Regions from separate parts of the Streptomyces sp. JLYT201 genome, predicted to be linked through region 2. Evidence: riboswitches for the same ligand, from Rfam matches in the RefSeq annotation. Region 2 holds a riboswitch; the other holds the start of a gene.

Region 1 (6,484 bases), 4.6 Mb from region 2:
GTTCGCGCGCAGCTCGGCCGGGTCCTGCGGGACGGTGATCGCGTGCAGGTCCACGACCATGTAGAACGCGTCGTGGGACTCCTGGAGGGCCACCCACTGGCGCACGGCGCCCAGGTAGTTGCCGAGGTGGAACGAGCCTGCGGTGGGCTGGATCCCGGAGAGCACACGGGGTCGGTCACCGGCGGCGGGTCGGGGACTTTCAGAGGCCATGCCCAGCATTCTCTCAGGTGCCGCCCGTTGGTCGGGAACTGGTACGTGGCGGGCCGGCCCTCTCGGTACGCTGAGTGCGGCCGCACCAGGCTGGACCGGAGGGCGCCATGCCGTACGAAGAGGTCTATGAGGTCCTGTTCACCGAGTCCGCGGCCCGTGACCGCGACCGGCTCGCCCCCGTGCGTCGCGCCTCGTTCGACTAGGCCGTCGCCCTCCTCGCCCGCGACCCGTACACCGAGCGCTCCCGGCCGGTCGGCCCCGGCGAGCAGGACCGTGAGATCCGCCTCACGTCACAGATCGTGGCCGCGTACATGGTCTCGCGCGGCCGTCTGCTCCTGGTCGTGCTGCGGATCTTCGACGACTCCGACATCCTGCTCGTCGAGGACTGACCGGGCGGGCGTCAGCCGGTCGGCAGCCCCGGCGCGGGGAACGCGGACATCAGCTCGGCCACCTCGCCGCGGATCTTCGCCAGCGCGTCCTCGTCCCCGGTCCGCGCCGCCCGCACGCCTCGGTCCACCCACTCCGCGACGGCCGCCATGTGCTCGACGCCGAGCCCGCGGGACGTCAGGGAGGGGGTCCCGATCCGCACCCCGGAGGGGTCGAAGGGCTTCCGGGTGTCGAAGGGCACCGTGTTGTAGTTGACGACGATCCCGGCCCGGTCGAGGGCCTTCGCCGCGACCTTGCCCGGCACGTCCTTGGGCGTGAGGTCCATCAGGATCAGATGGTTGTCCGTACCGCCGGAGACGAGGTCGAAGCCGCGGGCGAGCAGTGCGTCGGCGAGGGCCTCGGCGTTGGCGACGACGGCGTGGGCGTAGTCGCGGAAGGACGGCTGCGCGGCCTCGTGCAGGGCGACGGCGATCGCGGCGGTGGTCTGGTTGTGGGGCCCGCCCTGGAGCCCGGGGAAGACGGCCTTGTCGATGGCCTTGGCGTGCTCCTCGCGGGCGAGCAGCATCGCCCCGCGCGGCCCGCGCAGCGTCTTGTGCGTGGTCGTGGAGACCACGTCGGCGTGCGGGACGGGCGAGGGGTGGGCGCCGCCCGCGACGAGCCCGGCGATGTGCGCGATGTCGGCGACGAGCACGGCCCCGGCCTCGCGGGCGATCTCGGCGAAGGCGGCGAAGTCGATGGTGCGGGGCAGCGCGGTGCCGCCGCAGAAGATCAGCTTGGGCCGTTCCTTGAGGGCGAGGTCGCGGACGGCGTCGAGGTCGATGCGCCCGGTGTCCTCGCGGACGCCGTACTGCACCCCGCGGAACCAGCGGCCGGTGGCGGAGACGCCCCAGCCGTGGGTGAGGTGGCCACCCATCGGCAGGGCCATGCCCATGACGGTGTCGCCGGGCTCGGCGAAGGCGAGGTAGACGGCGAGGTTGGCCGGGGAGCCGGAGTAGGGCTGGACGTTGGCGTGCTCGGCGGAGAAGACGGCCTTGGCGCGGGCGACGGCGAGGCGCTCGACCTGGTCGATGTTCTGCTGGCCCTCGTAGTAGCGGCGGCCGGGATAGCCCTCGCTGTACTTGTTCTGGAGGACCGTGCCGGAGGCTTCGAGGACGGCGGCGGAGACGTAGTTCTCGCTGGGGATGAGGCGCAGGGTGTCGGCCTGGAGCTGTTCCTCGGCGGTGACGAGGGCGGCGAGCTCGGGGTCGGCGGCGGTGAGCGCGGGGTGCTGCGACGCGGGAGAAGGGGAAGGAGAAGGGTGACTCATGGCGTCCTCCGGGGCGAGCGGTGTTGGTGTCCGGTCGTGGTCCCGGGGTGCCCAGGCGGGCGGCACCTCGAAGGTTCTGCCTCGCGCGGCTTCCTCAGGGTCGCTTCCCTGTGCGCCAGTCGCCGCGCTGTGGAAACCAGCGTAACGGTCAGGCCACCGTGTCAGGGTTCGCTCCCGGAGCGAGCGACGATAGGTATTGGGCCACGAACCCGCTCTGTCCCCTACGACAACGCGAGAGCCTCCTTGCGCCGTTAGTAGCCGTAGGAATCGCACGACGACGTGCGAACGTGAGAAACGGAGACCCCGTGACTGCTACGGAAGACCTCATCGCCTCGGCCGAAGCGCACAGCGCGCACAATTACCACCCCCTGCCCGTCGTCGTCGCGTCGGCGCAGGGCGCGTGGATGACGGACGTCGAGGGCCGCCGGTACCTCGACATGCTCGCCGGCTATTCGGCACTCAACTTCGGCCACGGCAATCCGCGTCTCATCGAGGCCGCCAAGGAGCAGCTGGGGCGGGTGACACTGACGTCACGCGCGTTCCACCACGACCGTTTCGCGGAGTTCTGCGCCCGGCTCGCCCGGCTGTGCGGCAAGGAGATGGTGCTGCCGATGAACACGGGCGCGGAGGCCGTGGAGACGGCGGTGAAGACCGCGCGGAAGTGGGGCTACCGCGTCAAGGGCGTGCCCGAGGGCCGCGCCCGGATCGTGGTGGCGGCGAACAACTTCCACGGCCGGACGACGACGATCGTCAGCTTCTCCACGGACCCCGAGGCCCGGGCGGACTACGGCCCGTACACGCCGGGCTTCGACATCGTGCCGTTCGGTGATCTGGGGGCGCTGCGGGACGCCGTCACCGAGGACACGGTGGCGGTGCTCATCGAGCCGGTCCAGGGCGAGGCGGGCGTGCTCGTGCCGCCGCCCGGCTATCTCCCGGGCGTGCGGGAGCTGACGCGCGAGCGCGGGGTGCTGTTCGTCGCGGACGAGATCCAGTCGGGGCTCGGCCGCACGGGGCGGACGTTCGCGTGCGAGCACGAGGACGTGGTGCCGGACGTGTATCTGCTGGGCAAGGCGCTGGGCGGCGGTGTGGTGCCGGTGTCGGCGGTGGTGGCGGACGCGGACGTGCTCGGGGTGTTCCGGCCGGGTGAGCACGGCTCGACGTTCGGCGGCAATCCGCTGGCGTGCGCGGTGGCTCTGGAGGTCGTCGCGATGCTGGAGACGGGCGAGTTCCAGCAGCGGGCGACGGAGCTCGGCGAGCATCTGCACGCGGAGCTCGGGCTGCTCGCGGGCTCCGGGAAGGTGGTGGAGGTGCGCGGGCGCGGCCTGTGGGCGGGTGTCGACATCGACCCGTCGCACGGCACGGGCCGGGAGATCTCCGAGAAGCTGATGGAGCGCGGTGTCCTGGTGAAGGACACCCACGGCTCGACGATCCGGATCGCTCCCCCGCTGGTGATCAGCAAGGAGGACCTGGACTGGGGGCTCGACCAGCTCAGGGCGGTGCTGGGCTAGTCGCCGACGGTGGGGGGTGGTTCCGCCGCCCCCCACCGCCGTGACCGGCGTCACATCCAAGATCGCCTTGACCTTCACACCAGTGTGAGGGTTCGACCATGGGGTCACGCAGGCGGGAGGGAAACCCCGCAGGCGGCGGCCACAGGCCGCTCGGGCCACTTCAGAGGGTGATTGTGATGGACAACGAACTCTACGACTACAGCCCCATCGTCGAGCGCGAGCCGCTCCACTGGCCGGAAGGCAAGCGCGTCGCCTTCTACATCGGCCTGAACGTGGAGCACTTCGAGATCGGCAAGCCCTCCACGAGCGTCTACCCGGGCACTGCGGACCTCACCCCCGACCCGCTCAACCACGGCTGGCGCGACTACGGGGCGCGGGTGGGCTTCTGGCGCACCCTGGAGACCCTGGACCGGCACGGGGTGCGCGCCAGCGTCCTGCTCAACTCCGACGTCGGCGACCGCTACCCGCAGATCGTCAAGGCGGGCCGGGAGCGGGACTGGGCGTGGCTCGCGCACGGCAAGACCAACTCGGTCCTGCACACGGGCCTGACGGAGGACGAGGAGCGCGCGTCCCTCAAGGACATCGTCGAGACGATCGAGCGGACCACGGGGACGCGGCCGCGCGGCTGGATGGGCCCCGGCCTGACCGAGACCCACAACACCCCGCGGCTGCTCAAGGAGCTGGGCCTCGACTACGTACTGGACTGGACGGCCGACGACCAGCCGTTCCCCCTGAACGAGCCGGGCGTGCTGAGCGTGCCGTACACGGTGGAGCTGAACGACATCGGCCTGTTCGTCAGCAAGAACACGCCGGGCCCGGACTTCGTACAGATGCTGAAGGACCAGGTGGACCAGCTGTACGCGGAGGCGGAGGCCACGGACAGCGGGCGCGTCATGCCGCTGGCCCTGCACCCCTTCGTCATCGGTCAGGCGTTCCGCGCCAAGTACCTGGACCAGGCACTTGAGTACATCGTGAACCACCCCGGGGTGTGGGTGACGACGTCGGACGAGATCGCGGAGCACTACCGCTCGACGCGGACCGACAGCGCGAACAGCACGAACGGCACGGACAGCAAGGGCGCGTGACGGTACGCGGAAAGGGGCAGGGGGCAGGGGGCAGCAACGGGGCGTAGGGCCGGGGCAGTGCGACGGTCATCAGGGCGGCTGGGGACTTCCCGGCCGCCCTGACCCGTTTCGCCCCCGCATTGGCCGGATGGCAGTCATAGGCAATCTTTTCGCAATGAAGACCGATTGGTCCGAGCCGTCTTGAGCTTGGCGATATCTGGTGGTGTGTCAAAACCAGGTGTGCGGTGAGGGTGGGACCCGCCCCCGACGGCGTCCCGCCTCGCGGGGAAGCGGACTGCGAGAGAGGAAGTGCTGACCATGCCTCCGATCCCGATCAAGCCCGGCATCTACAAGATCCACGCCCACATCATCGGCCCGTCGGCCCTGGTGACGGCGACGGAGCACGCCGTCGACCACGGCGCCCCCGTCATCACCGACCGGCTCAACCCCCTGCCGATCGAGCAGGAGTGGCTCATCGAGCCCGCCGAGCCGGTACCGGGCGCGCCCTATGTGGTCCGCCTCGCGCAGCACGTGGATGCGGGCCTGGTGACCGCCGACGACAGGCTCTACGTCAACGCCGTGTCGCGCGAACAGCTGGCGAGGTTCACGTTCGAGACGGTCATCGGCGGCGTCAAGATCCTCTCCGACAAGGGCCTGGCCCTGCGCGCCAACCACCGCGGCGCGCAGATCACGCTGGTGGAGCCGAAACCGGAGTTCCAGGAGACGTGGACGCTGGAGTTCGTGAGCCCGGCCTTCGAGGAGTAGCACCCGGGGCGTACGAGGGCGCCGCCCGCGCGTGGTCGTGCGCGCGGGCGGCGCGTGCCGGGCCTTCCCGCTCCGCCCTCCCGGCCACCCAGGGACGTACGCCCTGGTCGCACCCGCCCCTCACGCGGAACCGTTGCCCCATGACCACCCCACGCATTGAGGCGCCGCGCCGCCGCCTGGGCCGGACGGCCCTGGTCTCGGGCGCCGCGCTCGCGCTGTTCGCCGCGCTGCCCATGAGCAGCGCCCACGCCGACGCCAGCGGCACGTTCTACTACGAGTCGGCCACGGCGGGAAGCCAGCAGATCGTCGACCCACCCCTCCACCAGTGCCTGACCCTCTTCCACGCGACCGGCGCGTCGAACCAGACCAACGCCACCGCCACGGTCTACTTCGACGGCAACTGCGCGAACGAGTGGGGCAGCCTCCAGCCCGGCCAGTACTCCAACAACTTCGGCGCCAAGCTGTACAGCGTCAGGTTCGGCAGCTAGCGCCCCCCGGATCCCCACACGACGGCGGGGCCTCCCCTTCCGGGCCCCGCCGTTTCCTCCGGCGGGCAGCCGGGTCGGAGCGCGGTTCTGCGCGCCGCCGAAGGCGGAGGTAGACCTTCCCCTACCTCCACCCCGGGTGCCCGCCGGAGTGTCCTCGGGGCGGGGCGCTTCTAGCGTCGGTCCCATGGACGACAACGCGCGGCGCGTGCCGCACCAAAAGGCCCGACGGGCGCGGCGCGCCGGGGTGTTCGGCGTCGCGGCGGCGACCCTCGCCCTCGCCGCACCGGCGGGCGCCTCGCCGGGGCCGGGCCCCGGCGGCCTCGACCGCTACTACCAGCAGCGGCTCCACTGGGGCAGCTGTGCCCGAGGGCCCGATGACGCGCGAGGGCGGGAGCTGGACGAGGCCGGGGCGCGGTGTGCCGGTGTCGCCGTGCCGCTCGACTACGCGAAGCCCGAGGGCCGGAGCATCCGCGTCGCGATCTCACGGCTGGCAGCGACCGACAGCCGTCACCGGATCGGCACGCTGCTGCTCAACAACGGCGGGCCCGGCGGGCCCACGCTCGACGCGCCGCCCGCCATCCGCAAGGCCATGAAGGAGACCGGCGCGCGCTACGACCTCATCGGCATGGACCCGCGCTTCGTCGGCCGCAGCACTCCGCTGGACTGCGGCTGGCCGGTCAGCACCGCCGTCTCCGCCGCCGGCAGGGACCGCGCGGGCTTCGAGCGCCAGGTCGCCCGGCAGAGGGACCTGGCCGA
Region 2 (6,484 bases):
GGGCTCGACACCCTGGACGGCCGCATCCACCGCGAACTGCCCCGGCTCGTCGCCGCCCACGCCGACGCCATCGCCGACGGCTTCCCGCAGCACTGGCGGCGCGCGGGCGGCTACCGCCTGGACCGGCTGGCCCGCGAGGACACACCCTTCGACCTGGCGAAGTTCGTCGTCGGCTCCGAAGGCACCCTGGCCGTCACCACCCGGGCGCTCGTGGACCTCGTACCGAAACCGGCGCACACGGTCTTCGCCGTCGGCCACTTCACCTCGGTCGCCGGGGCCATCGAGGCCACCCAGGACGCGCTCGCCTGCGACCCCGCGGCCGTCGAGCTGATGGACCGCACGATCCTCGACCTGTCCCGGCAGAAGATCGAGTACGCCTCCCTCTCCACGGTCCTCGAAGGCGATCCGGACGCGCTGCTCTTCGTGTCGTTCACCGGTGACGACGAGCGCGAACTGCGCGGCAGCCTGGACCGGTTGACGGCCCTGTGGAAGCGGCACGGCCACGGCTACCACACCCTCAGGGCCGTCGCCGCCGCCGACCGGACGGCTCTGATGAAGGTCCGCAAGTCCAGCCTCGGACTGCTCATGGCCGCGAGCGAGGGCACCAAGCGGCCCCTGGCGTTCATCGAGGACACCGCCGTCGACCCCGTCCACCTGCCCGCGTACACCGCCCGGCTGAAGAAGGTCCTCGACCGGCACGGCCTCACCGCGGGCTTCTACGGCCACTGCTCGGTGGGCTGTCTGCACATCCGCCCGTTCCTCGACGTCACCGACCCCCAGCAGCGCAGGACCATGCGCGAGGTCGCCGAGGAGATCAAGGACCTCGTCACCGAGTACGGCGGCGTCAACTCCAGCGAGCACGGCGACGGCCTGGCCCGCAGCGAGTTCAACCGCGAGCTGTTCGGCGACGCGCTGTACGAGGCCATGCGGCAGGTCAAGGGCCTCTTCGACCCGGACGACCGGCTCAACCCCGGCAAGATCGTCGATGCCCCCGCCATGACCGAGCACCTGCGCGACGCGGCGCTGCCGCCCGCGCCCGGCCTGCGCACCCGGCTCGACTTCGAGGTGGCGGGCGGGATGCGCGCGGCCGCCGACCGCTGCATGAACATCGGCCTGTGCCGCAAGTCCGGCACCGGCGCCATGTGCCCCTCCTACATGGCCACGCGCAACGAGGAGGACTCCACCCGGGGCCGCGCGGGCGCCCTCGTCCAGGCCCTCTCGGCACCCGACCCGCACGCCGCGCTCGGCGACGAGCGGCTGCACGAGGTCCTCGACCTCTGCCTGATGTGCAAGGCGTGCAAGAGCGAGTGCCCCCTCGGCGTGGACATGGCCTCACTGAAGGCGGAGGCCCTCGCCCACCGCCACGACGAGCACGGGATCCCGCTGCGCTCCCGGGTCTTCGGGGCGATCCGCACCCTCAACCGCCTCGGCTCGGCCACCGCCCCGCTCTCCAACCTGCCCGGCCGCTTCCCGCTCCTGCGCCGCCTGCTCGACCGCACCCTCGGCATCACCCGCCACCGCCCGCTGCCGCGCTACGCCCGCCGCAACCTCGTGCGCTGGTTCGGCCGCCGCACGCCCGCCGCGACGGCCACCCGGGGCACGGTCGTACTGCTCGCCGACTCCTTCACCACGTACACCGAGCCGGAGATCGGCCAGGCGGCCGTGGAGCTCCTCGAACACGCCGGGTGGAACGTGCACCTGGAGAGCGGCGGCTGCTGCGGCCGGGCCAGCCTGTCCAAGGGCCTCCTGGACGACGCCGGCGACAAGGCCTTCCAGCTGGTCCACCGCCTCACCGAGACCACCCCGGCCGATGCTCCCATCACCGGCTGCGAACCGTCCTGCCTGATGACCCTGCGCGACGAGCACAAGGCGCTGCTGCCCCGCGACTCGGCCCGCGAGGCGGTCACGGCCCGGGTCAAGCAGCTGGAGGAGCTCCTCGGCGAGGCCGTCGACGACGGCCGCCTCACGCTGCGCCCCGACTCCTGGCTGAGCGGGCGCACCCTCCTCTTCCACGGCCACTGCCACCAGAAGGCGGAGGTCGGCACGGCGGCCACCGTGGCGCTGCTGCGCCGCATCCCCGGAGTGGAGGTCACCGAACTGGACGCGGGCTGCTGCGGCATGGCCGGCTCCTTCGGCTTCGAGTCCGAGCACTACGACCTCTCGATGACCGTGGGGGCCGACCGTCTCTTCCCCGCCGTGCGGGCCGCGTCCGCCGACACCGTCGTGGTCGCCACGGGCGCCTCCTGCCGTCAGCAGATCTTCCACGGCACGCAGCGCACCGCGTGGCACCCGGTGCAGCTGCTGCGCGAGGCGCTGTGAACGCCCCGGCCGCCGGGCCTACTTGTCGATCCACACCCCGAAGTCGCGCGAGGCCGTCTCGAAGTCCTGGAAGGCCATCCTCGACCCCAGCGAGCGGGTGGCCGTGCCCTTGGCGATCGCGCCTCCGTTGGCGGCCCCCGAGTAGACCGGGCCGCCGCTGTCACCGCCGCGCAGGGACGTCCGGCCGTCCATCTGCTCGGCCTCCACCAGGTCCTCGGAGTCGTTGTAGAAGTACAGCACCTTCAGGTTGCAGACCGGGCCGCCGGTCTCCGCGGCGCTGGTGGCACCGGACTGGCACAGGTACTCGCCGGTGTACACCCGGTCCCAGCCCTCGACCCGCACGCCCCGCTCGTCGTCGGGGCCGCCGGTGTACATGAAGTTGTCCACGTCGGACGTCGGGATCAGCATGATGTCGTGCGGGTCGTGGGCCGGGCCCGGGGTGCCGATGTACTGGTCGGCGCCGTTGGTGTACCGGTCGCCGGCCTTGCCGCAGTGCTCGGCCGTGAGGACGAACTGCGCGCCGGTGTTGTTGCGCACGCCGAATCCCGCTGTGCAGTTCGCACGGCCGTTGTTCTTGAGCAGCGCGCCGCCCGACCACGGGGAGGAGTCGTTGGTGCGGCTGCGCTCCTTCATCTTCCCCTCGCGGACGGTGCGCACCGGCACCCCCAGGTCCTCCTCGAGGGCGGCGGCCCCGCGCGGTGCGGCGGCCGCCCCGCGGCCCGGGTCGGCGGCGACGACGAGGCCGCTGCCGTCCGTCGGGATCTTCACGGTGTGGCCGAGCGACGGCTCGACCCGCAGCCGCTCCTGGAGCCGGGCCGAAGCGGTCTTGAGCTCCTTGAGCGAGTACGGGGCCGCCACGATCCGCACCCGTGCCGTGCCGCGCGCCTCGGCGACGGCCTCGCGCATCCGCGCGGGCAGCGCGCCCTTCCAGTACAGGGCGACGCGCTCCCGCTCCAGGGCGATGCCGGTGAACCCCTCGTACCGCCCGCGGTCCCGCGCCGCGCTGATGACGTCGGCCGCCGCGACGAGCGGCCGTTGCTCGGCCATCTTGCGTGCGGCGTCCCGGCCCACGACCTCCGAGACGGCCACCGTCCTTCGGCCGTCCTCGTCGGCGCTCGCCCCCTGCCCCGCCGTACCGAGCAACGCCATGCTGAACACTGCCGAGCCCGTGGCGAGGAGAGCCTTCTTGCGACGCATCGAACCCCCTGGTGACCCTGCGGCGACGGGCTGTCACCGCAACTGCCGGGAAAGTAGGGGGAGTTGGTCAACAGCGGGTCAACACCCGTTGAAAGCGCCAGATGGAGGTGCGGACGCGGGGCGCGGCGCGGTCGTCACCGTGCGGCGCGTGCCCCCAGCTGCCGCTCCGCGGCGGCCACCGTCTGCTCCAGGAGCACCGCGATCGTCATGGGGCCCACGCCGCCCGGGACCGGTGTGATGAGGCGGGCCCTGCTCAGGGCGCCGTCGAAGTCGACGTCGCCCACGTTGCCCGCGTTGTACCCGGCGTCGATGACGACCGCGCCCGGCTTGATGTCCTCGCCGCGGATCAGCTCGGGCCTGCCCACGGCCGCCACGACGACGTCCGCCTCGCGCAGGTGCGCGGAGAGCTCCGCGGTGCGCGAGTGGCAGTAGGTGACGGTCGCGTCCCGGGCGAGGAGCAGCATGCCCACGGGCTTGCCGAGGATCGCGCTGCGGCCCACGACGACGGCCCGCTTCCCGGCGAGGTCGACGTCGTACGCGTCGAGGAGCCGCATGATCCCGCCCGGGGTGCAGGACACGAAGCCGGGCCGCCCGAAGCTCATCGCGGCGAACGAGCTGAGCGTGACGCCGTCGACGTCCTTGTGCGGCGCGATCGCCTCGAAGGCCGCGCGTTCGTCGATGTGGTCCCCGACGGGGTGCTGGAGCAGGATGCCGTGCACGGTCGGGTCCTCGGAGAGGGCGCCGAGGGTGGCGACGAGCTCCTCGGTCGTGGTCGCGGCGGGCAGCGCGACGTGCCGCGAGACGATGCCCGCCTTCGCGCAGCGGTTCCGCTTCATCCGTACGTAGGTGACCGACGCGGGGTCCTCGCCCACGAGCACGGTCGCGAGACAGGGCGCGGCGCCCGTGCGCCGGGTCAGCTCGGCGGCGCGGGCCGCGGTCTCCTCGCCCACGCGGCGGGCGAGGGAGGTGCCGTCCATGAGCTGGGCAGGGACCGTCGAAGTGGTCGGGGACATGGCCGCCTCCAGGCGTGGTTGACCAGTCGCCCAGGCGCACGGCATCGACATCTGCGTCAGGCCGCTCCCCGGTGGTGCTCCACCTCAGCGCCAGTCACGGCCCGCCCCCACTGTAGTCGAGGGCGTGTCGGACCTTGACAGCGCGGTCACCGGCAGGGAGGGACGCGCGGCCCGGCCCCGTCGGCTACGGCGTGTCCGGGGCGGGCTCCGGCAGGAGCTCCCGCAGCAGCTCCTCGAACTCGTCGGCCGTCGGGGGCTTGTCCGCGAGCAGGCCCTGGAGGAGCAGCCCGTCGTAGGCGTGGGTGAAGAGCTTCACGCGCAGCGGCTCGTGCGTGAAGCGGCGGGCGAACGCGGCGAGCGCCTCGTGCCAGCGCCGGGTCGCCGCCCGCTGCTCCGGGCGGCGCGCCGCGAGCAGGCACAGCTCGAACTCCGCGAGCAGGTGCCCGGGCGGGCTGAGGAGCTGCGCCATGAGCTCCGCGAGTGCCCGGAGCGTGGCACCGCCGGGCGCCTCCACGAGGGCCTCGATGCGCGCGGAGTCCTCCTCCATGCACTGGGTGAGCGCCGCGGTGAGGAGGGCGTCGATGCTGCTGAAGTAGTACGTCGTGGCGGTCGTGGGCAGCTCCGCCTCGCGGGCCACCGTGCGGTGGGTGACGCCCGCGGCGCCGTCGCGCGCGATGACGCGCACGGTGGCTTCGATGAGGGCCCGGCGCCGCCGCTCGCCCTTGGCGCGGCGGCCGTCGGTGACGGGCGGCGTGGTCGGCCCGGTGGTCGGCTCGTTCAGGGTGGCTCTCCCGCGTTCGTGCGCGCGGACCTCTGCTGCCGCGTACGTGCGCCGTTCCCGCCGACGTTACCCGGTCCGCGCACGGGGGCGCGGCCGGTCGCGGTGGCGGCGCGGGTGTCAGGCCGTCTTCGGCGGTACGAGGTTCCGCTCGGTGCCCAGCCTGGTCGTGGTGTCGGCGTAGAGGCTGACCTCGCCGTCGCTCCAGCGGACGACGATGTCGTCGGGGCGGCCGCCCGCGGTGTAGCCGCCGGCCGTGGCCACCGTGGCGTGCTTCCACAGCGCGCTGGGCCCGCCGAGCTGCGTCTTCCTGCCCAGGCCGCCCGTGCCCACGTCCTGGTGCAGGGTGAGCTTGCCGTCGGACCAGCGCACGACGACGTCCCAGCGGTTACCGCCGGTGAAGTCGCCGCCGACGAGGAGGGCGGCGCGCTTCCAGGTGGCGTTGGGCTTCTGGAGCCTGGTCTCCTTCGTGAAGCCGTCGCCCGCCTCGCGGTAGAGGGTGAGTTCGCCGTCGCTCCAGCGGACGACCAGGTCGTCCGCGCGGTCGTTGCCGCTGAAGCGGCCCGCGGTGATCCGGGTGGCGTGCTTCCAGGTGGACCCGGCCTTGGCGAGCCGGACCTCCCGGCCGAAGCCCGCGGTGGAGACGTCGGGGTACAGCGTGACCTCGCCGTCGGACCAGCGCACGATCAGGTCGGAGCGGCTGCCGCCGGCGAAGTCGCCGCCGGTGATCGCGGCGGCGTGCTTCCAGGTGCCGTTGGGCGCCTGGAGGCGCCGCTGGGCGCGGAAGCCGCCCTCGCCGTCGCCGGTGTGCAGGGTGACCTCGCCGCTGGCCCACACGGCGAGCAGGTCGGCCTTTCCGTCACCGGTGTAGTCGCCCGCGGCCAGCTGCTTGGCGTGCTGCCAGGTCTCGCCGATGCCGAGCGCGTAGGGCAGCGGCGGGCGCTCGACCTTGGCGACGTCGGCGACGGCGTCGTCGTAGAGCTTGAACACCTCGTCGTCGTAGAACGGCGCGTACGAGACGGCACTGGTGGACCCGCCGCCGCCCGCGCCGCCGAGGTTCCCGACGACCTGGCCGCGCTGGGTCCGCTCGTCGAAGTTCATCAGCCACGGGCTGCCGGAGGTGCCGCCGTGGAAACCGGCGCACTTCATCCGCAGCTGCTTGTAGCCGGGCAGCCGG

The links. Region 2 has a riboswitch for ZMP and ZTP ahead of AC5WAM_RS36470 (bifunctional 5,10-methylenetetrahydrofolate dehydrogenase/5,10-methenyltetrahydrofolate cyclohydrolase). Riboswitches for the same ligand answer to the same signal wherever they lie in the genome.
Region 1: it holds a riboswitch for ZMP and ZTP, as region 2 does, so the genes downstream of both, glyA (serine hydroxymethyltransferase) here and AC5WAM_RS36470 (bifunctional 5,10-methylenetetrahydrofolate dehydrogenase/5,10-methenyltetrahydrofolate cyclohydrolase) in region 2, are expected to answer to the same signal.

What each region holds. Positions count from the first base shown of each region.
Region 1 covers NZ_CM182551.1:4,011,362-4,017,845, forward strand. Annotated here, with positions in the region: gene trpS (tryptophan--tRNA ligase) at 1-210, opposite strand, end outside; gene glyA (serine hydroxymethyltransferase) at 611-1,903, opposite strand; ZMP/ZTP riboswitch at 1,946-2,036, opposite strand; gene rocD (ornithine--oxo-acid transaminase) at 2,209-3,411, shown strand; gene AC5WAM_RS16145 (polysaccharide deacetylase family protein) at 3,588-4,496, shown strand; gene AC5WAM_RS16150 (hypothetical protein) at 4,794-5,240, shown strand; gene AC5WAM_RS16155 (hypothetical protein) at 5,381-5,728, shown strand; gene AC5WAM_RS16160 (alpha/beta hydrolase) at 5,913-6,484, shown strand, end outside.
Region 2 covers NZ_CM182551.1:8,564,716-8,571,199, forward strand. Annotated here, with positions in the region: gene AC5WAM_RS36460 (FAD-binding and (Fe-S)-binding domain-containing protein) at 1-2,319, shown strand, start outside; gene AC5WAM_RS36465 (trypsin-like serine protease) at 2,338-3,516, opposite strand; gene AC5WAM_RS36470 (bifunctional 5,10-methylenetetrahydrofolate dehydrogenase/5,10-methenyltetrahydrofolate cyclohydrolase) at 3,651-4,529, opposite strand; ZMP/ZTP riboswitch at 4,551-4,637, opposite strand; gene AC5WAM_RS36475 (TetR/AcrR family transcriptional regulator) at 4,714-5,310, opposite strand; gene AC5WAM_RS36480 (trypsin-like serine peptidase) at 5,428-6,484, opposite strand, start outside.